One region of the Planctobacterium sp. AWM4_229 genome, then DNA from elsewhere that is predicted to be linked to it. Evidence: predicted binding sites of a transcription regulator. Region 1 holds the regulator's gene; the other holds the start of a gene.
The links. The regulator FliA, encoded in region 1, starts transcription of late flagellar genes. The targets are predictions, from matches to a motif close to CTAAAGNTNNNNNNNNNNNNGCCGATA.

Region 1 (8,792 bases):
ACCTGCAGTAGGTCAGTTTTATCTGATTTTAGCCACTTTGTTGTTTTTAGCTTTCGACGGCCATTTGAATATGATCCAAATGATAGTCATGAGTTTTCAAGCTTTTCCCATTGGCGAAGCTTGGTGGACGGCAGAGCAATTTATGTCCATCGTTAATTGGAGTGCCTGGATGTTTATTGCTGCGTTAACCTTAACTTTGGCACCTATTGTTTCATTGCTGATTATCAATCTGGCTTTTGGCGTGATGACCAAAGCGGCCCCTCAATTGAATATATTTACTATCGGATTTTCATTCGCACAGATTGGCGGCCTTACCATCATGTGGTTGATAATGGATAACTTTACCAATCACTTCGGACAGCAGTGGCATCGTGCGCAACTGTTGATGTGTAATTTGTTAAATATCTGTCCAGGTTAAACACGAGCAAGTGCAATGGCTGATGAAGAAAAGACGGAAGACCCCACAGCGAAACGAACAGCAGATTCGCGCAAGAAAGGACAGATAGCCCGAAGTCGGGAATTGTCGACGGTTCTGGTGCTTATCTTTAGCGCCGTTACGCTATATTTATTGGCGGCAAGTCTCGGTAATATGATGCTTACCGTAATGCGCCGCTTTTTCGATCTCAGTCATGACGAGGCCTGGGATTATACTCATATGTTAACTTCATTAGATTGGGTGATGGGAATCATTTCAGTACCCATGCTGACTTTTTTACTTATTGTGTCTGCTGCCGGAATTTATGGCAGTATTGCGATGGGCGGTTTTAATTTTACCTGGTATACCGCTAGTTTCAGAGCATCTAATTTGAGTCCAATTAATGGCCTGAAACGTATGTTCGGCATGAATGGTTTAGTTGAGCTACTCAAGGCGATTGCGAAATTCGGCATAGTTGCGGTAGTCACTTATTTTATGTTGGCTTTTTACATGGAAGAAGCCTTGCACCTGGATCAGGAGCTTTTTCCTGGCAGTCTGTTTCACGCCATGGAGCTGATTGGCTGGACTTTTATTATTATCTGCTGTGCCCTTATTCCTATCGCCGCTATTGATATTCCCTACCAAAGTTATACTCACAATGAGCAAATGAAAATGAGTAAGCAAGAGGTTAAGGACGAACGCAAAAATGCTGAAGGTGACCCGCAGGTTAAAGGGCGGATTAGACGCTTGCAATATCAGGCCGCTGCCAGAAGAATGATGCAGGAAGTACCTAAAGCCGACGTCGTGGTGACCAACCCGACTCACTATTCAGTAGCCCTCAAATACGATCAGGAGGGAAATCGCGCCCCCTATGTTGTGGCGAAAGGGGCAGATGAATTAGCCATGCACATCCGAAAAATTGCTGAAGGTAATGATGTGCCTTTGTTGGCTTCTCCAGCCTTAACCCGTGCAATTTACTATACAACGGAAATCGATGAAGAGATCCCGGAAAAACTATTCCAGGCCGTGGCGCAAGTGTTGGCTTACGTCTACCAATTAAAACGGTTTAAAACGGGCCGCGGACATCGTCCTAAGCCGCTGGCTAAAGACTTACCTATACCCCCAGAGTTACGCCACTAAGCGTTTTTTGCGGTTTAGTGCGCATGTTGGCCTGTTAATTGCTGAACTCCTGCAGTTCCGTCAAATAATTAACATGTAGATATGTCAGTTGCCACTTACTTTAACCGCATCGACCAAAATAAATTAAAAGAGATCACCACAGGTTTAGGCACTCCCATGGTGCTATTGGCGATCATGGGCATGGTCATTCTGCCCATGCCCGCTTTTCTGTTGGATGTGTTATTCAGCTTCAATATTGCGCTCTCACTCATTGTTATTCTGGTGTGTGTGTTCACACAAAAACCGGTGGACTTTGGCATATTCCCATTGGTGTTATTGATTGCCACGGTACTACGACTGGCCTTAAACATTGCTTCTACTCGTGTCGTTTTACTAGAAGGTCACGAAGGTGGGGACGCCGCAGGGAAAGTAATCGAAGCCTTTGGTGAAGTGGTTATCGGTGGCAACTTTGCAGTTGGTATTGTGGTGTTTGCCATACTGCTGATCATTAACTTTAAAGTCGTAACCGCAGGTGCGGGTAGAATATCGGAAGTAAGTGCTCGCTTTACCTTGGATGCTATGCCTGGTAAGCAGATGGCAATCGATGCCGACTTGAATGCCGGATATATTGATTCCGATGAAGCGCGAAAGCGTCGCGAAGAAATTACCGCGGAAGCTGACTTTTATGGTTCTATGGATGGTGCGTCAAAATTTGTTAAAGGCGACGCCATCGCTGGTTTGTTTATCATGCTTATCAACATTGTTGGTGGTTTGTTTATCGGCATGATCCAGCATGATCTGGGGTTTGGTGATGCCATTGAGATTTATACACTGCTGACTATTGGTGATGGTCTGGTAGCACAAATCCCCAGCCTTTTGCTATCGGTCGCCACGGCGATTATCGTAACTCGTGAAAATGAAACCCAGGAAATGGGTAGTGAGCTATCCTCTCAGCTGGGTGATCCGCGTGCACTCTATGTTACTGCAGGTATTTTGTTTGTTATGGGCATTGTGCCTGGCATGCCACACTTGGCATTTCTTGGATTCAGTTTCGGCATTGGCGGCTACGCCTTTTATCAGCAGTATCGCGCCAAAAAAGAAGCAGAAAAACCCAAAACTATCGAGAAAAAGTCGGATGTAGCACCGCAACCGACTGAGGTTAAAGAGTTAGGTTGGGATGATGTGCAACAGGTAGATACCATAGGATTGGAAGTGGGCTATCGCCTGATCCCATTGGTGGATAAATCACAAGGTGGCGAACTCTTGACGCGTATCAAGGGGGTGCGTAAGAAGCTTTCTCAGGAACTAGGGTTTTTGATTCCGCCAGTGCATATCCGGGATAATCTCGACCTGACACCGAACAACTACACGATTTCCATGATGGGGGTGAACGTTGGCGAAGCTGATATTCATCACGATGAAGAGATGGCCATCAACCCCGGACAGGTATTTGGCAATTTAAATGGCACCAAAACCAAAGATCCGGCATTCGGCCTGGACGCGCTCTGGATTAAACCCTCGCAACGTGAGCACGCTCAAACATTGGGTTATACGGTTGTTGACGCTGCAACTGTGGTGGCAACGCACTTAAGTCAGTTATTAACGAATAATGCCTATCAGTTACTCGGTTATGAAGAAGTGCAACAGCTATTGGATATGTTGGCCAAATCTAATCCCAAACTGGTTGAAGGGTTGGTGCCAGACATTTTACCGCTCAGTACAGTGGTTAAAGTCCTGCAGACCTTGCTCTATGAAGGGGTGCCGATCCGCGATATGCGCACCATAATCCAGACGCTTTCGGAGTATGGTGTTAAGAGTCAAGATCCTGACGTTTTAGTTTCTGCAGTAAGAATCGCCTTAAAACGTCTGATTATCCAGGAAATAAATGGCGGTGCGAAAGAAATCCCTGTGATCACACTTTCACCTGAACTTGAGCAGATGTTACATCAGTCTTTACAGGCGGGTGGCCAGGATGGAGCCGGTATAGAACCTGGCCTGGCAGAGAACTTACAGAATTCTTTGAATCAGGCTTCACAGCAACAAGAGATGGCTGGAGAGCCAGCCGTTTTATTGACGTCCGGAATGTTAAGACCAGTACTTTCAAGATTCCTAAAACATGTGGTACAGGGTTTGCATGTAGTCTCTTATCAAGAAGTTCCTGACGACAAACAAATAAAAATTGTCAGTGCTATAGGACAATAACAGAGCACCAATACCTGAGGTGATGAGATGAAAATCAGACGATTCTTTGCAAAAACCATGCATGAGGCTTTAAACGAGGTTAAAGCTGAATTGGGCGGTGATGCCGTAATCATGTCAAATAAAAAAGTGGCAGATGGCGTAGAAATAGTTGCCGCTTATGACAACGAACCCGTTAAAAAGCCCGCAGAAAAGTTTGATGCTGCGATAGCTATACCATCCCTGAAAAAGCCCACGGGTAACGGTACACCAACGTTGAGTGAAGTTATTGGGGATTCTGGCGCTGATAGCCTGAAAGAATTGCTGGAAAAGCAAGGTGCAGGCAACTTTTCAGCAGAGACAGAGTCAACAACCTATTCCAAAAAGGGTGCTCAAAGTAATGTGGAGAAAGCGCCTGCTATAGCCAGTGCCTCTAAAACGGCACCTGAGCCGGAAGTACAAACCACAGTCGCAAAACCTGCTGCATCAGCTGGACTACAAAACGGTGACAAGGCTATTCAATCCATTCAGGAAGAGTTGCGCTCATTGAGAAATGTGCTGCAGTTTCAGGTAGGAGGCTTATTGAAGCAAGAGCAACGCAGAGGGCACCCACTTCAATCCTATTTAGTTGATCGACTTGAAGCCATGGGGGTTTGTTCCGAGCTTGCTGAAGACGTCGTATCTTATGCGCCTGAGAGTGCCAATGAGCGAGAAGCCTGGTTATTCATTCTAAAACTTTTGGCTAATAGACTTAAGACCACCCGTAACGATATTCTGACTCAAAGTGGTGTGATGGCCTTCTTGGGACCAACTGGTACGGGAAAAACCACAACGATTGCAAAATTAGCGGCGCAGTATGCTAAACGTTATGGTGCCGACCAGGTAGCATTAGTGACTATTGATAGTTATCGAATTGCTGCATTTGAGCAACTAGCGACTTACGGTAAAATAATTGGCTGCTCGGTTAAAAAAGCGGCAAACGCGCAAGAGTTGTCAGACGTTTTATACCAATTTAGGAATAAAAGGTTAGTATTGATTGATACCGCCGGATTTGGACAAAGAGATACGCGATTAATCAAACAGTTAGATACCTTAAACGAAACATCTTGTGCTAATATCAAAATGTACATGGTGTTGCAGGCAAATACTCAAAGACATGTTATGGAACATACTTTGCGTATTTATAATAAAATGCCGGTTCAAGGTTGTATCTTTACCAAAATTGATGAATGCTTCTCTTTAGGTGAAGCGATAAGCGTCGCGATACAAGAAAGATTACCGGTGGCCTATTTGACCGATGGACAAAAGGTTCCAGAAGATATAAAAATAGCGGATGCGAAGTATATAGTTTCTTTAGCTGCAAAGCTTTATAAGAAATACGATTTACCGCATACTGCGAAGAAGAAAACAGTTCATTCAGCAGTGGCAGTATGATTGAAGACCAGGCGAGTAGTTTAAGAAAAATGAGCCGAAATAATTTAACAAAAGTAATTGCTGTTACCGGTGGTAAAGGGGGTGTTGGTAAAACCAATGTAACCTTAAATACGGCGATTGCCATGGCCAAATTAGGTAAAAAGGTCTTGGTGCTGGACGCGGACTTAGGCTTGGCGAATGTCGATGTCATGCTAGGACTGCGGGTGGGTAAAAACATTTCTCACGTGCTTGCTGGAGAATGTAGCCTTGAAGATATTCTTATCGAAGGCCCCCACGGCATATTGATCGCTCCGGCCACATCCGGTACTAAAAATATGGCGGAACTGTCACCGACAGAGCACGCTGGTCTTATCCGAGCTTTTAGTGAACTTAAGATTCCCCTTGACGTTTTGTTAGTGGATACCGCGGCTGGCATCTCTGATATGGTGCTTAGCTTCTGCAGAGCATCGCAGGACGTTATGTTGGTGGTGTGTAACGAACCTACCTCACTAACCGACGCTTATGCCCTCATGAAAATACTCAACCGCGACCACGGTGTATTTAAATTCAAAGTGGTTTCTAATATGGTACGCAGTCCTCGAGAGGGACAAGAGTTATTTGCAAAACTGTCGAAAGTCACCAATAGATTTCTTGATGTCGCTTTGGAGTTGGTGGCAACCGTACCTTACGATGAGAATATTCGCAAAGCCGTACGCAAGCAAAAAGCCATTGTTGACGTATTCCCCGGCTCACCTGCTGCGCTGGCCATCACTCAATTAGCCAAACAAGCGCTTGGGTGGCCGATACCCGCTCAACCCGGTGGCCATCTGGAATTCTTTATTGAACAACTAGTGAATAGACAGGCAGCGAGTATCCAAGGGTGAACAGTAAAGCAAACGCTTACAAACAACACGATGATAAAAGGCTGCTGGTAGAAAAGCACGCCCCACTTGTAAAGCGTATTGCACACCATCTTATGGCCCGCCTACCAGCCAGTGTCTTGGTGGAAGATCTTATTCAGGCAGGCATGATTGGTTTGCTGGAGGCTTCCCGTAATTTTGATGGCAGCAAAGGCGCTAGTTTTGAAACTTTTGCGGGTATCCGAATTCGCGGTGCGATGCTAGATGAGATCCGCAAAGGTGACTGGACTCCGCGCTCCGTGCACAAAAATGGTAGAGCCATCGCTGAGGCGATTTCTGAGGTGGAGCGGGAAACCGGTGGCGATGCGAAAGATGTCGATGTCGCTGAAAAAATGCAAGTTTCTCTGGCTGATTATCACCAAATGTTATCAGAGGTAAATGCTGGAAAAATCATTGGTATCGAAGATTTAGGCGTTACTGAGGATGTCCTGACGACGGACAAAAATAAGGGGGAAAACACCCCTTTTGATGACTTGATGGAAGGGTCTTTTCAAAAAGCGTTAGCCAATGCAATAACGACTTTACCGGAACGAGAGGCAATTGTATTGTCTCTGTACTATGATGAAGAACTGAATCTAAGAGAAATTGGCGAAGTACTGGATGTAAGCGAATCCAGGGTGAGTCAAATTCATAGTCAGGCTATGCTAAGATTAAAGTCCAGAATGCAGGCATGGCAAGCTGGATAGCGTATAATAATAAAATTTGATCGAATCCTCACTGGAGGCAGTTTTGGATAAAAACATGAAAATTCTCGTTGTTGATGACTTTTCTACAATGAGACGAATAATCAAAAACTTGTTGAAAGACCTTGGTTTTACCAACGTTCAGGAAGCTGATGACGGTAGTACCGCTCTACCGATGTTACAACAAGGTGATTTTGATTTTGTAGTAACTGACTGGAATATGCCAGGCATGCAAGGTATTGATTTGCTTCGCGCAATCAGAGCCGACGACAAGCTTAAGCACACCCCAGTGTTGATGGTTACTGCTGAAGCCAAAAAAGAACAGATAGTCGCGGCTGCGCAAGCCGGTGTAAATGGTTACGTAGTTAAACCTTTTACCGCCGCCACACTGAAAGAAAAGCTCGACAAAATTTTTGAGCGTCTTGGTTAGTTCAGGACAGTCCTGATAGTTAAAAGGAGCTGAAATGACTAATGATAAGAGCTCTCCCATATCTCTTGAGGATGCCAAACAACTTGTGGCGTTCCTGGAGCAAGGGGACAATGAAGCGGCAAGAGCACTACTAGAAGCCAGTAAAATACAGGATTCTATGGAGTTGTTTGCCGAAGTCGGGAAGCTAACCAGACAACTTCATGATTCATTGAACACCTTCAATATTGATTCGAGGATTGTGGATCTTGCTAATGAAGATATTCCCGATGCACAGACTCGCCTGAATTATGTGATCGAAACCACTGAGCAAGCGGCCAATCGCACGATGGATGCCGTTGAGTCCAGTATGCCAATCGCAGAAAAAATTAATAGCAGTATTGGTCACATCCTCCCTGAGTGGAAAAAGTTGATGACACGTCAACTTGAATTAGGGGAATTTAAGTCTCTATGTCACGAACTTGACAGTTTTTTGGAACAAGCCAGTAAAGATTCTTCGCAATTGAACGATTTATTAACTGAGGTTCTAATGGCGCAGGGCTATCAGGATCTAACAGGCCAGGTGATACGTAGAGTAATTCAACTGGTTAAAGAAGTTGAAGATAGCTTGGTTAACATGCTTACTGTGTTCGGTGAACCAGAATCTGAATTGAAAAAGGTTGTGGACGAAACCAGCAAACCCAAAAAAGTGGGAGCCAGTGAAGCAGAAGGGCCAATCATTGATGCCGAAAACAGAGACGATGTTGTCCAGGGACAAGATGACGTTGATGATTTGCTTTCAAGCTTAGGTTTTTAATGTGGAGTTAATGCATGTCGTTTGATGTTGACGAGGATATACTTCAGGACTTCCTGGTGGAAGCCGGAGAAATTCTGGAACAATTACAAGAGCAACTCGTTGATCTGGAAAATAATCCTGAAGATTCTGACTTGCTTAATGCAATTTTCAGGGGCTATCACACGGTTAAAGGCGGTGCCGGGTTCCTGTCATTAACCGAGCTTGTTGACATCTGTCACGGTGCTGAAAACGTATTTGATATGATGCGTAACGGCCAACGTAGCTTAACCCCAGAACTCATGGACGTCATATTACAAGCCACTGATGTGGTTGTAGAGATGTTTGAGCTGGTTAAGGCGCGAGAGCCATTACAAGCTGCTGATCAGGCTTTATTGGATACCTTACACCGTTTAAGTCAGCCCGAAACCGCTGATGAAGCGCCAGCAAACGCCACCTTAGCATCGGCACCAGAAGAAGCCGCTCCAGAACCTGCACCTGCTCCGGCCGCATCTGATGACGATGATGACGAATTCTTTGACTTTGATGCCGATAGTATTACCTCGTCAGATGATGGCGGAATCGATGAAATTTCCGAAGACGAATTTGAGCAACTTCTCGATGAGTTGCATGGTTCAGGAGGCGCTCCCGGTAAGGCAGAAAGCGCTCCTGCGCCGTCAGCCCCAGCAGCATCCTCTGCGGGTGGTGACGAAGATATCACCGATGAGGAATTTGAAGCTCTGCTGGATCAGTTACACGGCAAGGGTAAATTTGCAGGAGAAGCAGATGCAGCACCAGCTCCTGCGCCAGCACCTGCACCTGCTCCCTCGGCCGCGGCAACAGGTGACGACGAAGATATCACTGA
Region 2 (8,792 bases), on a different contig from region 1:
ATTGAGGCCAGTAGTACGATTTCAGTGACAGGGGCTGAGGTAACGTTAAAGATTAACGGCAATATCCGCCATTGTTGGCAAAGCGTGCAAGTACAGCAAGGAGATGAACTGTCTATTTCTGCAACCAGAAAGGGAACCTGGGTTTACCTGGCGATCCGCGGCGGACTCAAGGTTAAACCTGTACTGGGAAGTTGTGCCACCAACCAGCGAGAAAAATTAGGGGGGCTGGATGGTAAAGGTAGTCCGTTAAAAAAGGGGGAAACAATTCCCTGCTTTTCCAGCGCACAGCACGTCGGCATGAGTGCTCAGCACATTGCCGCACAATATTTTAATGATGAACCGTACACTTTGCGCTTAATCCCTGGTGCCCAGTACGGACAACTTAGCAAGATTCAGCGAAGAGTGCTGTTTCAAACTGGGTTTACCTTAAGTCGCGAATTCAACCGTATGGGCTATCGCCTGGATACCTCCACCAAGGTGTTGACTCAACTACCAAAAATTACACCGGATGCAATTGCTTATGGCGCCGTGCAAATCCCTCCGTCGGGCAAGCCCATCATATTACTAAACGACAGGCAATCTCTGGGAGGTTACTGCAAACCCGGCAGTGTTATTTCACCTGACTGCCATAGGCTGTTACAATCGCCGCCGGGAACCAAAGTGCGGTTTGCATTGATACGACCGTCTATCGCACAGCAAGTGGTAAAGGATTATTGGGCTAACATTCAAAAGCTACCAATACTTCCCATGTGATCTCAACTCATCGTCTGGAAAAGCACACGTTGAATACCGTATTTTTAAATGGCACCTTTATGCCTCTGGAAGAAGCGCGAATTTCTCCGCTGGATAGAGGCTTTTTATTTGGGGAAGGGCTTTATGAAGTGCTGCCTAGTTATGGCAACCGTATGATTGCCTGGCAGTGGCATAAAGAGCGATTAACCCAGGGTCTTAAAGCGCTGGATATAAATTTACAGTACGACTGGCAACAACTGCAGGGTTTCTGTCAGCAATTGACCCAATATAATCCTGAGCCTGATCAGGGCATTTATATTCATATTACGCGTGGTGCAGAAGAAAAACGTTTTCATGGTTGGCATAACAATGCCGAACCCACCATATTTATGATGACCTTTCCAATTCCAGCGCTGACAAAACCTGATTTTGAGCAGTGTAAAGCACTCCGGTTGGGGCTTGATCAGGATCGCCGTTGGCGCAATTGCCATATTAAATCGACATCCTTATTGGGCAACGTGCTGCATTTTCAAACCGCTCAGCAAGAGGGCTTAAACGAAGTGTTATTGCTAGGAGATGATGGCACCGTTACAGAGGCCAGCACCAGCAACGTTTTTATTTGTAAGGATAAGAAGGTGCTCACCCCCCCTTTGAGTTCGGCATTGTTACCTGGTATTACGCGCCGTATCGTCATGGATATTTTGGAACGTCATTCTGCATTGACCTTGCAAGAATCCGTAGTAACGCAAGAAATGCTGTTTGCTGCTGATGAAGTTTGGCTTACCAGCTCCACAAAGGGGGTGGTACCGGTTGTGGAAATCGCAGGCAAAGCCATTGCGGATGGCAAACCAGGCAAACATTGGTTTGATACTGCCAGTTTGTATTTTCAACATCGCTTTGATTATTGAGGAAGCATAGTTATGTCTCGCCCTGCTGCAATGATCATTAATCTGGATGCACTGCGTCACAACTTATCAATTGCTAAGCGTTGTAGTCCCCTGAGTAAAATCGTCGCAGTTTTAAAAGCCAATGCCTATGGTCATGGTGCTGTAGAGGTGGCATTTGCCATTCAGGATCATGTGGAGATGTTTGCTGTTTCCAGTATTGAGGAAGCGATGCAGTTGCGAGAAGCGGGTTTAACCCGGCCTGTCTTGTTACTGGAAGGTTGTTTCAGTGCCAGCGAATTGAACCTGGCCTCAAAACATGATTTTTCAGTGGTGTTTCACAGTGAATATCAAATCAACGCACTTGAAAAACAAGCACTGGACAAGCCTTTGTCGGCCTGGTTAAAAATCGATACAGGTATGCATCGTTTGGGGATCTACGCGAGTTCTGGATTGCGTTTGTATCAACGCTTGAAGGACTCGGATAAAACCCAAGATGTGGTTACTTTAATGACGCACATGGCCAGTGCGGATTTACTTACTGAACCTTATACAGAGCAACAGCTAACGGAGTTTAAACAGGTTAAAAAAGCTATCATTGCAAATGGTGAGCAGCAAATTTCCACCAGCATCGGCAATTCAGGAACCATTTTAGGATGGCCTCAGGGACGTAGTGATTATGTTCGTCCGGGTATAATGCTTTATGGTTTATCGCCATTTAATGAAGCGCACCCAGACGCAGATAAACTGCGTCCGGTAATGACGTTACAATCAAAAATTATCGCAATTCGCAATATTGATGCCGGCGAGCGAGTAGGCTATGGCAGTACCTGGCAAGCACAAAAACCATCCAGAGTGGCCACTGTGGCTATTGGTTATGGAGATGGTTACCCGCGCAATGCCAAAAGTGGCACGCCTGTAATGGTAAGAGACAAACGCGCTTATCTTGCGGGTAGGGTGTCCATGGATATGCTTAGTATCGATATCACTCATATTCCCGAAGTTCGCATTGGTGATACCGTCACTTTGTGGGGAGAGTCATTAAGTGCCAACGAAGTGGCAGGCTGGGCGGATACTATTGGCTATGAGCTTGTTACCCGCATGCCCTTGAGAGTTCCCAAAACCTATTTGCTTTCAGAGTCGGGACAATAAAAAAGCCAACTTAATGAAGTTGGCTTTCACAACTGTGTTTGCAGTGTCTTCTGATTAGTGATCACACTTTTCGTTAACACATCTTCCGTATAAGTACAGGCTGTGGTTAGTTAGTCTGATACCGTGACTTTCGGCAATTTCATTTTGACGAGTTTCAATAACTTCATCCTCAAATTCGATGACCTTGCCACAGTCCAGGCAAACTAGATGATCGTGGTGGTTCTTGTCGCTGATCTCAAATACTGATTTGCCACCTTCAAAATGGTGACGGTCCAAAATGCCAGCATCATCGAACTGGTTGAGTACGCGATACACCGTAGCCAAACCGATATCTTCACCTTGCTCTAACAGGATTTTGTACACATCTTCAGCGCTAATGTGTTGATTTTTAGGTTCTTTCAGAATTTCCAGAATCTTCAGGCGGGGCAGCGTGACTTTCAGGCCCGCTTTCTTTAGTTCTTGATTTTGATCCATGTGATTGGCTTATAAATCTCAATTTGACGACATTATAAGTGACTTGCACAAGATTAAAAGGGGGGTATTCAGAATAAAAATATTGGCTATTTGTTAAAAACAAGTTAACTGGTTGTACCACAAGGCGCTATACTGCGCTAGAATTAAGTGAGTATGCTTGGAAAATCATAGATTTAAAGTCAGGGTGCTGACCCCAATTTTTACGCTGACTTTAGAAATTAAGGCTATAGTGAATATGGCCGATATGATACCTAAGCGATTGACTGCCAATTAGAAAAATAATGAGGCAACTAAAATTATGCGTTTTACAGTAGTAGCAAAAACGATTCTCGGATTCATATTGCTGGGATTCGTGTTGTTCATCACTAATGTGATGTCTTATGTTGGTCTGTCTGATATCAGAGAGTCTTCTGAGTCTGTTATCAATGAAAAAATGCCGCTGCAAAGTCAGGTATTAAAAATTCAGACCCAGCTATTAAACCTCGGTAAAGCCTCGTTGCGCGGTTATTACATGGATAACCTGTCTGCACTCAATACCAATAAGAGTGAATTTGATAATCTGCTGAGTGAATTTGAAGGCACACTGCGCTCCCTTGAACAAATGTCTATCGAGGCTAATCAACGCCAGTATTTGAGTGAAGGAAAACGCTCTGTAGAACTGTATTTACAAAACGCCAAAACCATGTACCTGGAAAGGCAGTCTTACCTCAATCAGCGCAATAGTATCACTAGCTTTATGGATAAAGTATCGTTAGCCGTAGATGATACCAGTGCCCCCTTATTAGATTTAGCCTACATGCCCGGTGCGGATACCGATGATGATCTCAAAAGTCTGGCGGGAGCAGGCAATAACATCGATACCTTGCTAATTACCTTGTTAAACTCCACCACCGAACTCGTTGCCACCGAAGATGCGAAAGTATCCGGAGATATCGTCAGTAGCATGGAATTTTCCATGAGCAACATCGAAGAAGCGGATCAGTTTGTGACGCGTTTGGCTGAATCGGTGGAGACCGATGGCTTAGTGGATGATTACAAAGAGCAACTAAGCAAATTGAAGCCATTAATTTTTGGTAGTAACGGTGTCGTTGGTATGCATCAGTATAAGCTGGATAAGCTGGCTTCAGCTCGTCAAGCCAATACGGCTGCTGACTCGTATGTGGACCAAGCGCTTGAAAGCTTTAAAACTCTGTTTGATAAGGTTAATGACAGCACCTTAGATGGTCAAAATGAAATCCTGAATATTATTGAAACCAATATTGCTATTGGCGTGGTCATTATGCTGTTAGGCACTGGACTGGCGGTGGGCACAGGAATTGTAGTGTACAAGAGCATTTCCGGGCCTATTAGTCGTATCTCTCGTAGCCTCAAAGTGATCAGCTCTGGCGATCTAACGCATAAAGCCGACGCTTCCAGCAACTGCGAGTTCGGTGATTTGTCAAAACAAGTGAACTTGTTATCAGATAACTTGCACGAGTTGGTAGTGCATATACTGGAACAGCAAGAAGGCTTGAATGCTGCCACCGCGCAAACCGTGGAGTTGGGCCATCAGGCGCTGGAAAAAGTGGATAAGCAACGCGAAGAAATTCACCTCACAGCGGAAAGTACTGCGCTGGTAAGAAACAGCAGCCAAAATAATGTTGAGCAAATACGCCATGGTATGGATAAACTCAACGACGTTGCTCAGCAATCTAATCAGGCAAGTGATTTGGCCGCTGAAGGGGAAAAACAAATCCAACAACAGGCGACGCAGGCCGATTATTCGCGCGAAGTGATCTCTAATCTTGCAGAAAATAGCCGCAACATCGGTGGTATTTTGGATGTGATTAAAAGTATTGCCGAACAAACCAATTTACTGGCATTGAATGCCGCTATTGAAGCGGCCAGAGCGGGAGAGCAAGGGCGAGGCTTTGCGGTTGTGGCTGATGAAGTACGCACATTAGCCACCAAAACTCAAAATTCCACCCAGGAAATTGAAACCATGATCGGCAGTTTACAATCAGATGCCGACAAAGCAGTACGCACCATCGAAGAAGGTAAAGCGTTATCCGATAAGAGTGTTGAGATGATCCGAGAAGTTAACACCAAGGTGTCGCAAATCACCGAGATCATCGAAGAGCTGTCGGATGTAAACAATCGCATTGTAAAAGACTCGGGTGAGCAGGACAGGGTGCTTAACGATGTATCCAAACGACTCAATACCATAGTGGATTTGGCAGATAACAGTGCTGCTTTAACTGAGCAATCTAATACGGCTACCGATGAAGTCAATTGCCTGATGGCGCAACTAAAAGAAGCGGTCACTAAGTTTAAGGTTTAAACCTAATTGGGTAGAAAAGAGAAAGGGAGCTGCTGCTCCCTTTTTTACAAAAAATCTTAAACACCTGTTAGAGAACAGAAATCGGGGCGCTTTCTGTTGGTTCGACTTCAGTCGGAAAATATATAATCATTTTAGAAATACATCCCCATCTATACTATTTATAAATGCTCAATGGTATAGAGCCGTAAGCAGCGATTAGTTAACAAGAGACTTTTATCAGGCGCACAGCGTTTTGCCGTCATGGTTTTTGGTTGCCTTTATTCGCTTTGTGCTTTGTAGCCTGGTCGATTTCTTTTAGCATACTTTGAAATTCGCTTTGCCAGGTTTTCATTTCTTCAGCCACAATTTCATTCACCTCCTCAATGAACTCTTTGCACATCTGCAGTCCTTGTAGCAACTGCTCCTTATTGAGATTTTTATCATCGCGCTCGGCGCGCCAAATTTGCCAGCTAAACTGAAAACTCTGCAATAGATTTTTAATTTTCATCTCGGTAGTTAAAAAACGCATCCAGGCAGAGGAAAAACCAAAAAAGCGATCCAACAAAATACAAGTGGCAGCAAGCGCCAGAGCCACTGACGCCCATACCGGATTGATACATTCAGGGTAGATGCTGGCAAGCAATGGAATTATTGCCACCCCAGATGTCAGTAGGATTGCTGTTAGTCGGGTGGTGCGAGCGCCAATGCGTTTACTGGCCTTGCGATCCAGATACCAAGCAATGGCTTTGTTCGCTTCAGTGCAAACATGCAGATAAAACACCTCTAACGAGGCATCCCGGTTGGCTTCATCCCACTTTAATTCTGGTAGCGGATTGTTTTTAAGATCTTTTTTCGGATCAAAACCCTCAAGGTCGGGCGATTCAGTTGTTGAGTTATTCGTGCTTGCCATGTTGTTATTTCTTCGCCTAAATGCGTTCCCATTTTTGTATGTATTCATCCAGTCCCTTGTAAGCATGACTCAGTTGCTCCCGACGTTCTATGGGATCATGAGGTGCTACATCTGGTACAGAAGTGAGCCTAAAAGTGATTTCTATTTAGTAACAAGGTAAGGTTTTGAAGGGGAAATAGCAACTAGCAAAATAGCAGAGATAAAAATTGAAATGGATGTGAGTTTTTATCGCTGGCTGTGGTAATCAGGCAATAAAAAAGGGAGCTGCTGCTCCCTTTATCTAAAACTTTCGTTATTTATGCCAGTTCAGACAAGCACATCTCTTCAAAGATCTGTTTAGACCAGGCTTTGACTCGCTCTTCGGTGAGTTCTGGTTGGCGATCTTCATCAATTCCTAAACCTACAAAGTGGTTATCATCTACCATGCCCTTGGAAGCTTCGAAGTCGTAACCTTCAGAAGACCAATGCCCTACAATAATGGCCCCTTTGGTTTCAACGATCTCACGTACCATGCCCATGGCATCCAGGAAGTATTCGGCATAGTCTTCTTGATCACCACAACCAAAGATACCCACAAGCTTATCGTTAAAATCAATCTCTTCTAATTCCGGGAAAAAGTCATCCCAGTCGCATTGGGCTTCACCGTAGTACCAGGTGGGAATACCAAACAGCAGAAAATCGTACTTTTCGATATCTTCTTTGGTGCTTTTGGCGATGTCATGAATATCAATGATATCCCTACCAATTTCTTTCTGAATCATTTTGGCCACGTGTTCCGTGTTACCAGTGTCACTACCGAAAAATAGTCCGACGATTGCCATTAGTTTTACATCTCGCTTCTAAGAATGCTGCCTGAGTTAATCAGACGGGTTACAACTATAAACTTTATTGACCTGGATTTATCAGGCACTGAAAAATACTTGAATGACGCCTTTGGCCAAAAAGCCCACGCAGCCAAAAAACAATACTGAGTACACTACGATACGACCGCCCATAGGGATCTCGTTTTTCTTCAGTACGTCGTGTACGGCAAAGCCCATTAACAGGAACAAACCACTAAGTGCCAAATACATAATAATGGCTTCTATTTGTTCGTAATATTCACTTAGCATGGGTATTTTTGTTTCGACATCTCAATTTGGCGCGCACTATAGCACAGGCTGCTTTTGTTGTTAATTGGCCTGCCAACTTTCATTGATGTCAATCAACATAATTGGCGTCATTGGCTTTCTTCTAAGAAACGCGACACGATCCCGGCAAATACGACAGGCTTTTCAGCGTGTAGCCAATGACCGACCCCGTTCATAATGCGTGCTTCCGCTATGGGAAACAGGGCACTGATGGCGGGCTGATGTTCTCGGGTGATGTAGTCGCTATTACCACCTTTGATAAACAAGGTGCGCCCTGCATAGTTGTTATCCGAGGTGATGGCTTGTGACAACAGATGATAATCTCGGATCAATAATTCCAGATTGAAGCGCCAACCGAATTGGCCATTTTCCTGCTTTACCAGGCTCTTCAACAAAAACTGACGCACGTCGGCTTCCAGAACAAACTCTGCCATGGCTTTGTCAGCTTCCTGGCGGCTGCTGATTTCCTCGGGCTTAAAACTTTGCAAGGCGTTGAACACGTTTTGGTGTCTGGGAGAGTAGGCAACTGGAGCAATATCAGCCACTACCAGATTTTTTACCAACGCTGGATATTGTAGCGCAATCTGCATGGCCACTTTTCCGCCTAACGAGTGCCCTAAGAGATTGACCTGCGGCAAGTCAATTGATTTTAAGGTTTCAACTACGCTATCAGCATATAAGGAGAAACTAAATTGTTCGGTTTTCGCAGAGCGGCCATGGTCTGGCAAATCTATGCTGATTATCTGGTATTCATCTTCCAACTGGCGGGCAATGACTCCCAGGTTTTCAAGGCTGCCGAACAAACCATGCAGTAGTACGATGGGTTCACCCTGGCCTTTTATCTCGTAATTTAAAATCATAATGTTTTTATCAGGTCTTATCTCTGAAATTTCATTGAAATGTGTGGTTAATAGGTTAATTTAACAAGTACAAAAATATTGGTATATGCTACTAACGGATAGTTTGTCGGCATTTAAGCCAAAATTCAGTGTCTGTAGTCGAGGTTATCGACCAGATACTAATTTCCCTGCAACTTGAGCGTGTTGACCTTTGCTGTACGAAATTTGTTCTATATATAAGCGCTTTAATCGCGGAACAGTCCTACAGGCCTAGTGGTGCTAAGTCAAAGGACTGTGACAAAGAGTAAAGCGCTTATATGACGAACCCTCCGGGCAGCGCCTGTGTGCAATTTATTCTGTGTTGAATGCTTT

Region 2: ACXAGP_RS01235 (HAMP domain-containing methyl-accepting chemotaxis protein) is a predicted target of FliA. The motif match lies at 3,461-3,487, and genes of this name have one in related genera.

The regions. Positions count from the first base shown of each region.
Region 1 is NZ_JBSWWX010000005.1:68,464-77,255, forward strand. It holds gene fliR (flagellar biosynthetic protein FliR) at 1-418, shown strand, start outside; gene flhB (flagellar biosynthesis protein FlhB) at 434-1,555, shown strand; gene flhA (flagellar biosynthesis protein FlhA) at 1,637-3,736, shown strand; gene flhF (flagellar biosynthesis protein FlhF) at 3,764-5,146, shown strand; gene ACXAGP_RS12020 (MinD/ParA family protein) at 5,143-6,009, shown strand; gene ACXAGP_RS12025 (RNA polymerase sigma factor FliA) at 6,006-6,731, shown strand; gene cheY (chemotaxis response regulator CheY) at 6,775-7,158, shown strand; gene ACXAGP_RS12035 (protein phosphatase CheZ) at 7,193-7,951, shown strand; gene ACXAGP_RS12040 (chemotaxis protein CheA) at 7,966-8,792, shown strand, end outside.
Region 2 is NZ_JBSWWX010000001.1:276,733-285,524, reverse strand. It holds gene ACXAGP_RS01255 (5-oxoprolinase subunit C family protein) at 1-753, shown strand, start outside; gene ACXAGP_RS01250 (aminotransferase class IV) at 783-1,640, shown strand; gene alr (alanine racemase) at 1,653-2,768, shown strand; gene fur (ferric iron uptake transcriptional regulator) at 2,823-3,242, opposite strand; gene ACXAGP_RS01235 (HAMP domain-containing methyl-accepting chemotaxis protein) at 3,541-5,562, shown strand; gene ACXAGP_RS01230 (SLATT domain-containing protein) at 5,801-6,451, opposite strand; gene fldA (flavodoxin FldA) at 6,748-7,272, opposite strand; gene ACXAGP_RS01220 (DUF2788 domain-containing protein) at 7,354-7,563, opposite strand; gene ACXAGP_RS01215 (alpha/beta fold hydrolase) at 7,671-8,441, opposite strand.